Linked DNA regions of Streptomyces hawaiiensis. The protein of the gene in region 2 binds, or shares a complex with, the protein of the main gene of each other region. Links are inferred from orthologs where the notes say so. Each region holds a gene or a part of one and is shown on either strand. Other genes may lie near its edges.

Region 1 (5,166 bases), 2.2 Mb from region 2 along the record:
TCGCGGATCTGCCGCAAGGGCCGCTGCCGCAGTCGGCCTCGGTCGTGCCCGTTCCGGCGACGTTCATGCCCGTGCCGCGGCCCCGGACCAACGGGAAGGCCGTCGCGGCCGGGGTGTGCGGGCTGCTGTGCGTGCCGACGATGGGGCTGACGGGGATTCCGGCGGTCGTGCTGGGGCATGTGGCCCGGGCCGAGATCCGCAGCCGGGGAGAGCTGGGGGACGGGCTCGCGCTGACCGGGCTCGTGCTCGGGTGGTTGTCCACGGCAGGCTGGGCACTCGTTCTGGTGTTGCTCACGGTGGTGTCCGTCGTAGCATCCTGAAGGAGTGCATATCGGACACTCGCCACCGAATTGAAGATCGACAACGGCTCGGGGGCTTGACATGTCCCCCATGGCGATGCGGGCGATGCCCATTTGTTTTGACCGCAGCGAATGCGGTAGGTACGCTCAGACCTTGTGCCTGGGGTGTGCCCTGGCTCGCGTGTGTGCCATGAACCGCACGGCGAGCTGATGTCGGCCACCGTGATCCGCGCTCGTTTCTGCCTGGCGGCGGGATTCCGCGGATTCGACACACCCGACCGCGTGGGTCGGAGATGTTCCAGGTTAGCTTCACCATTCGGCACACAGAAACCGGAGAAGTAGTGCCTACGATCCAGCAGCTGGTCCGGAAGGGCCGGCAGGACAAGGTCGAGAAGAACAAGACGCCCGCACTCGAGGGTTCGCCCCAGCGACGCGGCGTCTGCACGCGCGTGTTCACGACCACCCCGAAGAAGCCGAACTCGGCCCTGCGTAAGGTCGCGCGTGTGCGTCTGACCAGCGGGATCGAGGTCACCGCTTACATTCCGGGTGAGGGACACAACCTGCAGGAGCACTCCATCGTGCTCGTGCGCGGCGGCCGTGTGAAGGACCTGCCGGGTGTTCGCTACAAGATCATCCGCGGCTCGCTCGACACCCAGGGTGTCAAGAACCGCAAGCAGGCCCGCAGCCGCTACGGCGCCAAGAAGGAGAAGTAAGAATGCCTCGTAAGGGCCCCGCCCCGAAGCGCCCGGTCATCATCGACCCGGTCTACGGTTCTCCTCTGGTGACCTCCCTCATCAACAAGGTGCTGCTGAACGGCAAGCGCTCCACCGCCGAGCGCATCGTCTACGGCGCCATGGAGGGTCTGCGTGAGAAGACGGGCAACGACCCGATCATCACGCTGAAGCGCGCGCTGGAGAACATCAAGCCGACCCTCGAGGTCAAGTCCCGCCGTGTCGGTGGTGCGACGTACCAGGTTCCGATCGAGGTCAAGCCCGGTCGTGCCAACACGCTCGCGCTGCGCTGGCTGGTCGGTTACTCCCGCGCCCGTCGCGAGAAGACCATGACCGAGCGTCTGCTCAACGAGCTTCTCGACGCCTCCAACGGCCTCGGTGCCGCTGTGAAGAAGCGCGAGGACACCCACAAGATGGCCGAGTCCAACAAGGCCTTCGCGCACTACCGCTGGTAGTCGCTACCCACATCGAGACCGAGAGAAGACTGAAGCCTTATGGCTACCACTTCACTTGACCTGGCCAAGGTCCGCAACATCGGGATCATGGCCCACATCGACGCGGGCAAGACGACCACCACCGAGCGGATTCTGTTCTACACCGGCGTGTCGTACAAGATCGGTGAGGTCCACGACGGCGCTGCCACCATGGACTGGATGGAGCAGGAGCAGGAGCGTGGCATCACGATCACGTCTGCTGCGACCACCTGTCACTGGCCGCTCGAGGACAACGACTACACCATCAACATCATCGACACCCCGGGTCACGTCGACTTCACCGTCGAGGTGGAGCGCTCCCTGCGCGTGCTCGACGGTGCCGTGACGGTGTTCGACGGTGTCGCCGGTGTCGAGCCGCAGTCCGAGACGGTGTGGCGTCAGGCCGACCGTTACGGCGTGCCGCGTATCTGCTTCGTCAACAAGCTGGACCGTACCGGCGCCGAGTTCCACCGCTGCGTGGACATGATCTCGGACCGCCTGGGCGCGCAGCCGCTGGTCATGCAGCTGCCGATCGGTGCCGAGGCGGACTTCAAGGGCGTCATCGACCTCGTGACGATGAAGGCCCTGGTCTGGTCGGCCGAGGCGACCAAGGGCGAGATGTACGACACCGTCGACATCCCGGACACCCACGCCGAGGCTGCCGAGGAGTACCGCGGCAAGCTGCTCGAGGCCGTCGCCGAGAACGACGAAGAGCTGATGGAGCTGTACCTGGAGGGCACCGAGCCCACCGTGGAGCAGCTCTACGCCGCGATCCGCCGTATCACGATCGCGTCCGGCAAGAGCGGCGGCACCACCGTCACCCCCGTGTTCTGCGGCACCGCGTTCAAGAACAAGGGCGTTCAGCCCCTGCTCGACGCGGTCGTGCGCTACCTGCCCACCCCGCTTGACGTCGAGGCCATCGAGGGCCACGACGTCAAGGACCCGGAGCAGGTCGTCGTGCGCAAGCCGTCGGAGGACGAGCCCCTCGCCGCGCTCGCGTTCAAGATCATGAGCGACCCGCACCTCGGCAAGCTCACCTTCGTCCGGGTTTACTCGGGCCGCCTGGAGTCCGGCACCGCGGTGCTGAACTCCGTCAAGGGCAAGAAGGAGCGCATCGGCAAGATCTACCGCATGCACGCGAACAAGCGTGAGGAGATCGACGCGGTGGGCGCCGGCGACATCGTCGCCGTGATGGGCCTGAAGCAGACCACCACCGGTGAGACGCTGTCCGACGACAAGAACCCGGTCATCCTGGAGTCCATGGACTTCCCGGCGCCGGTCATCCAGGTCGCCATCGAGCCCAAGTCGAAGGGCGACCAGGAGAAGCTGGGCGTCGCGATCCAGCGCCTGGCCGAGGAGGACCCGTCCTTCCAGGTCCACTCGGACGAGGAGACCGGCCAGACCATCATCGGCGGTATGGGCGAGCTGCACCTCGAGGTGCTGGTCGACCGTATGCGCCGTGAGTTCAAGGTCGAGGCCAACGTCGGCAAGCCGCAGGTCGCGTACCGCGAGACCATCCGCAAGGCGGTCGAGCGGGTCGACTACACGCACAAGAAGCAGACTGGTGGTACCGGCCAGTTCGCCAAGGTGCAGATCGCGATCGAGCCGATCGAGGGCGGCGACGCCTCGTACGAGTTCGTGAACAAGGTGACCGGTGGCCGTATCCCGAAGGAGTACATCCCTTCGGTGGACGCCGGTGCGCAGGAGGCCATGCAGTTCGGCATCCTCGCCGGCTACGAGATGACCGGCGTGCGTGTCACCCTGATCGACGGTGGCTACCACGAGGTCGACTCCTCCGAGCTCGCGTTCAAGATCGCCGGTTCGCAGGCCTTCAAGGAGGCCGCACGCAAGGCCAGCCCCGTGCTGCTCGAGCCGATGATGGCCGTCGAGGTCACCACGCCCGAGGACTACATGGGCGAGGTCATCGGTGACATCAACTCCCGCCGTGGCCAGATCCAGGCCATGGAGGAGCGGGCCGGTGCCCGCGTCGTGAAGGGCCTCGTGCCCCTCTCGGAGATGTTCGGCTACGTCGGCGACCTGCGCAGCAAGACGTCCGGCCGTGCGAGCTACTCCATGCAGTTCGACTCCTACGCCGAGGTTCCGCGGAACGTCGCCGAGGAGATCATCGCGAAGGCCAAGGGCGAGTAACGCACCGCGTCTACACGCCGTAGGCTTGACTCCGGAGCCTTGAGGGGCATTCCGCCGCAATCGCGGTGAGAGTGCCCCGGGGCCCGGGCTTTCCAGCAAAGATCACCTGGCGCCGATGAGTAAGGCGTACCAGAACCACTCCCCAGGAGGACCCCAGTGGCGAAGGCGAAGTTCGAGCGGACTAAGCCGCACGTCAACATCGGCACCATCGGTCACATCGACCACGGTAAGACGACCCTCACGGCCGCCATTACCAAGGTGCTGCACGACGCGTACCCGGACCTGAACGAGGCCTCGGCCTTCGACCAGATCGACAAGGCTCCTGAAGAGCGCCAGCGCGGTATCACCATCTCCATCGCGCACGTCGAGTACCAGACCGAGACGCGTCACTACGCCCACGTCGACTGCCCCGGTCACGCGGACTACATCAAGAACATGATCACGGGTGCGGCGCAGATGGACGGCGCCATCCTCGTGGTCGCCGCCACGGACGGCCCGATGCCGCAGACCAAGGAGCACGTGCTCCTGGCCCGCCAGGTCGGCGTTCCGTACATCGTCGTCGCGCTGAACAAGGCCGACATGGTGGACGACGAGGAGATCCTGGAGCTCGTCGAGCTCGAGGTCCGTGAGCTCCTCTCCGAGTACGAGTTCCCGGGCGACGACCTGCCGGTCGTCAAGGTCTCGGCGCTCAAGGCCCTCGAGGGCGACAAGGAGTGGGGCAACTCCGTCCTCGAGCTCATGAAGGCCGTGGACGAGAACATCCCGCAGCCCGAGCGTGACGTCGACAAGCCGTTCCTCATGCCGATCGAGGACGTCTTCACGATCACCGGTCGCGGTACGGTCGTCACCGGCCGTATCGAGCGTGGTGTCCTCAAGGTCAACGAGACCGTTGACATCGTGGGCATCAAGCAGGAGAAGACCACCACCACGGTCACCGGCATCGAGATGTTCCGGAAGCTCCTCGACGAGGGCCAGGCCGGTGAGAACGTCGGTCTGCTGCTTCGTGGCATCAAGCGCGAGGACGTCGAGCGCGGCCAGGTCATCATCAAGCCGGGCTCGGTCACCCCGCACACCGAGTTCGAGGCGCAGGCCTACATCCTGTCCAAGGACGAGGGTGGCCGCCACACGCCGTTCTTCAACAACTACCGCCCGCAGTTCTACTTCCGTACGACGGACGTGACCGGCGTGGTGACCCTCCCCGAGGGCACCGAGATGGTCATGCCGGGTGACAACACCGAGATGAAGGTGGAGCTCATCCAGCCCGTCGCCATGGAGGAGGGCCTGAAGTTCGCCATCCGTGAGGGTGGCCGGACCGTGGGCGCCGGCCAGGTCACCAAGATCAACAAGTGAGTCTTCGGACTGGCTTGAGGGTCTGCTGACCTGAGTGGCTCGAAGGGGCCCGTACGACTTCGGTCGTGCGGGCCCCTTTGCCGTACCCGGGGTGGGTCACTGCATGTTCTGCACATGCGGGTGGTCGTACGAGGTGGTGCAGACGTACAGCTGCATGCAGTAGCC
Region 2 (3,825 bases):
TCAGGCCGTAGCTCAGCGCGTCCTCGGCCGTGAGGATCTTGTCGCGCTCGATGTCCTCGCGGATCTTCTCGACCGGCGTGGTGGAGTGCTTGGCCAGCATGTCCTCCAGCTGCGAGCGCATCCGCAGGATCTCGTTCGCGGCGATCTCCAGGTCGGAGACCTGACCGCGGCCGGTCTCGCTGTACGGCTGGTGGATCAGCACACGCGCGTTCGGCAGGGCCATGCGCTTGCCCGGCGTACCGGCGGCCAGCAGGACGGCGGCGGCGGAGGCCGCCTGGCCCATGCAGACCGTCTGGACGTCCGGCTTCACGTACTGCATCGTGTCGTAGATCGCGGTGAGCGCCGTGAAGGAGCCGCCGGGGCTGTTGATGTACACCGAGATGTCACGGTCGGGGTCCATCGACTCCAGGCACAGCAGCTGTGCCATGACGTCGTTGGCGGAGGCGTCGTCGATCTGGACGCCGAGGAAGATCACGCGCTCCTCGAAGAGCTTCGCGTACGGGTCGTACTCGCGGATGCCCTGGGAGGTGCGCTCGACGAAGCGGGGAATGATGTAGCGGGACTCGGCCTGCGGGCCGGTGTAGCGGCCCTGGGAGGCGCTCATGTCCTGCACGGCGTGCATACGGTCGTAGATCCCGCTGCCGGGGAACTGGTTCACGGTGTCTCCTGAGAAGGGGCTGAGGCGGTCGGCTGGGGCTGTCTGGGGTCGCTCGGGGCCCGGGAAGGGCTCCGTGGGCCTCACGGGGCGCCACAGGCCCCGTGGGGACCGCTCAGGCCCCGGTGCCGCCGCCGCCCGGCATACCGGCGGCCGTCGTCATCACGTCGTCGATGAGGCCGTACTCCTTGGCCTCGAAGGCGTCGAACCAGCGGTCGCGGTCCGAGTCGCGGGTGATCTGCTCGATCGTCTGGCCGGTGTGCTGGGAGGTCAGCTCGGCCATGCGCTTCTTGGTGTGCAGCAGCCGCTCGGCGTGGATCTTGATGTCCGAGGCCGAGCCGGCGAGGCCGGCGGAGGGCTGATGGATCAGAATCTCGGCGTTCGGCAGCGCGAAGCGCTTGCCGGGGGTGCCCGCGCTGAGCAGGAACTGGCCCATCGAGGCTGCCAGGCCCATGGCGATGGTCACCACGTCGTTCTTGATGTACTGCATGGTGTCGTAGATCGCCATGCCCGCCGTGATCGAACCGCCGGGGCTGTTGATGTACAGGTAGATGTCCTTCTCCGGGTCGGAGGCAAGGAGCAGCAACTGTGCGGTGATCTTGTTCGCGATGTCGTCGTCGACCGGCTGGCCGAGGAAGATGATCCGCTCGTTGAGCAGCCGGTTGTAGACCTGGTCACCGAGGCCACCACCGATGGAAGGCTCGCCGGCGGCTGAGGGCATCAGATTCGTCACGTATCCACCTGCTCGTCTTACGACGGCGCCGGGCCGTCTCACGTTTCCCTAGGGGCTAGGAGCCGTTCGGGGACTCCACTGCCCTCGTATTCATGGACCCTAACGCGCGGGTCCCTTCGGGGAATCCCGGGAATGGGAGTGTTCGCCGGGGGCGTAGCGCGCGGGGCTCCGCCGGGGGCCGTGCGGTCTCGTCGAGGGTGGTGCGGAAATCACCGGGCCGCAGGCGGGTGGGGGCTTGTCGCACGGTTCCCCGCGCCCCTGGAGTGCGCTGGCCCCTGTGGGCGGCAAGAAGGCCCTGGGGCGCACCCCAGGGCCTTCCTCACAACCTCACCGACGCCGGGACTCAGCCCTCGGTCTTCTCCTCGGCGGACTCGGCCGGGGTCTCCTCGGCGGAGGCCTCGGTGGTCTCCTCGTCCTCGTCGTCGAGGTCGACGATCTCGCCGTTGGTGTCCTTGACCGTGGCCTTCTCGACCACGACGGCCAGGGCCTTGCCGCGGGCGACCTCGCCGACCAGGAGCGGAACCTGGCCGCCCTCGACGACCGCCTGGGCGAACTGGTCGGGGGACATGCCGGAGGAGGCCGCACGCCGCATGAGGTGCTCGGTGAGCTCCTCCTGGTTGACGTTCAGCTTCTCCTGCTTGACGAGCTCGTCGAGCACGAACTGGGTCTTGATGCCCTTGACCGCGGCTTCCTTGGTCTCGGCGTCGAACTCCTCCTCGCTCTTGCCCTGGATCTCCAGGTACCTCGGGAGGTCGAGGCCCATCTGGCCGAGCTGGTGGTGCTCGAGGTTGTGCTTGCGGGTGTTGATCTCGTCCTCGAGCAGCTTCTCGGGGACCGGGACCTCGACCAGCTCGAGCAGCTTCTCCAGGACGCGCTCCTGGGCCTGCGTGGCCTGGTCGTACTGCTTCATGTTCTCGAGGCGCTTGCGGCTGTCCGCGCGCAGCTCCTCCATGGTGTCGAACTCGGAGGCGAGCTGCGCGAACTCGTCGTCCAGCTCGGGCAGTTCACGCTTGGCGACCTGGGTGACCTTGACGGTGACCTCGGCCTCCTTGCCGGCGGCGGAGCCGCCCTTGAGCTCGGAGGTGAAGGTGGTCTCGCCACCGGCCTCCAGGCCCTTCACGGCGTCGTCGATGCCGTCCAGCAGCTCGCCGGAGCCGATGGTGTAGGAAACGCCGTCGGCGACTCCGTCCTCGAGGACCTCGCCGTCGACCTTGGCGCGCAGGTCGATCGTCAGGACGTCGCCGTCCTCGGCGGCACGCTCGACCGGGGCCGTGGAGGCGAAGCGCTCGCGCAGCTCCTCGACGGCCTTGTCGACGTCCTCGTCGGTGACCTCGACCGCGTCGACCTCGACCTCGATGCCGGAGAAGTCCGGGATCTCGATCGTCGGGCGGATGTCGACCTCGGCGGTGAAGTTCAGCGTCTCGCCGTCCTTCAGCTCGGTGATGTCGACCTCGGGCTGGCCCAGCACGCTGAGCTCGGCCTCGTTGACCGCGTCGGTGTAGAACTTCGGAAGCGCGTCGTTGACCGCCTCCTCCAGAACCGCACCGCGGCCGAACCGCTGGTCGATGACCCGGGCCGGGACCTTGCCCTTGCGGAAGCCCTTCACCGTGACCTGCTGGTTGATCTTCTTGTACGCCGCGTCGAGGCTGTCCTTGAGCTCCTCGAAGGGCACCTCGACAGTGAGCCGAACCCGAGTCGGGTTCAGGGTCTCCACGGCGCTCTTCACGGTTCGGTCTCCTTGTGGCTGACTTCTTGGGTTGCCGGGGCCAGAACGGCCCGGCGGATTTCGCCGCCCGGAGGACTGCAGACGATGAGACACACGGGCGTGCAGCTTGCATAGTAACGGCAGCGACTACACCGCCCAAAAGGCGATCACGTGAGTGACCGGATGGGCGATCACGCGAGTGATCGGGTGGCTGGTCGGGGTGGCGGGATTTGAACCCACGGCCTTCCGCTCCCAAAGCGGACGCGCTACCAAGCTGCGCCACACCCCGTCTGGTGCGACACGTAGGGTACATGCCGACAGGCGGTGTCGCGGCCGCATTTCCACAGGGTGCGTGCCGCGTCGCCTCCGACGGGAATGCGGTGTGCGACGCAGGGGGCCGACCCGCTACGATGCCTTCAGTGCCGCGCGGTCACCCGACCTGCGGCGCGTCGTGTGCGGGCGTAGCTCAATGGTAGAGCCCTAGTCTTCCAAACTAGCTACGCGGGTTCGATTCCCGTCGCCCGCTCTTCATGGCTCAGGGCCAGGTCAGAGGATCATTCCTCCGCCTGGCCCTGAGTGTTTCCGGGGCTGCGTTCGGTCCAGCGTGTCCCCCGCGTGCCCCTCCGGCTCCTGATCTTGCTTCCGCCTGGGCTTGCGGCCCTTGTCGACCAGGTCGCTCAGCGCGTCAGCGATCAGCCGGTCACGTGCGGCGCTCGCGTGCTGATAGATCAG

Evidence for each region. The genes of interacting proteins can lie anywhere in the genome.
Region 1: the proteins of tig (region 2) and rpsG are in contact, whole or in part, in a crystal structure (PDB 3GTY), measured with the Thermotoga maritima proteins. The link is inferred for Streptomyces hawaiiensis from one-to-one orthologs. Residues at the interface, in WP_004081061.1 of Thermotoga maritima: Glu122, Val124, Val129, Leu130, Tyr133, Glu188, Gly259, Ile262, Tyr263, Glu266, Ser270, Glu273, Gln274, Glu277, Arg308, Gln311, Ile312, Ser315, Tyr316, Glu325, Arg329, Arg336, Leu363, Phe366, Trp367, Arg373, Leu377, Arg381, Leu384, Glu387; in WP_004081843.1 of Thermotoga maritima: Lys34, Lys52, Lys55, Glu59, Arg62, Gln63, Glu66, Asn67, Lys69, Val71, Arg95, Ala109, Lys110, Lys111, Gly112, Arg113, Pro114, Glu117, Glu121, Ile124, Ala125, Tyr127, Asn128, Asn129, Thr130, Gly131, Lys135, Asp139, Arg142, Met143.

The regions. Positions count from the first base shown.
Region 1 is NZ_CP021978.1:5,241,049-5,246,214, forward strand. Bases 1-2,749 are described here. They hold rpsG (30S ribosomal protein S7), read left to right. Parts: upstream 1-1,014; coding sequence 1,015-1,485; downstream 1,486-2,749. Other genes in these bases: CEB94_RS24270 (DUF1707 and DUF4190 domain-containing protein), read left to right, coding at 1-320; rpsL (30S ribosomal protein S12), read left to right, coding at 641-1,012; fusA (elongation factor G), read left to right, coding at 1,525-2,749. In the rest of the region: more of fusA, read left to right, coding at 2,750-3,651; tuf (elongation factor Tu), read left to right, coding at 3,808-5,001; CEB94_RS24295 (hypothetical protein), read right to left, coding at 5,098-5,166.
Region 2 is NZ_CP021978.1:3,027,255-3,031,079, forward strand. Bases 924-3,825 are described here. They hold tig (trigger factor), read right to left. Parts: upstream 3,115-3,825; coding sequence 1,732-3,114; downstream 924-1,731. Other genes in these bases: CEB94_RS13945 (ATP-dependent Clp protease proteolytic subunit), read right to left, coding at 924-1,376. Outside these bases: CEB94_RS13940 (ATP-dependent Clp protease proteolytic subunit), read right to left, coding at 1-658; more of CEB94_RS13945, read right to left, coding at 771-923. UniProt on the Bacillus subtilis protein: Involved in protein export. Acts as a chaperone by maintaining the newly synthesized protein in an open conformation. Functions as a peptidyl-prolyl cis-trans isomerase.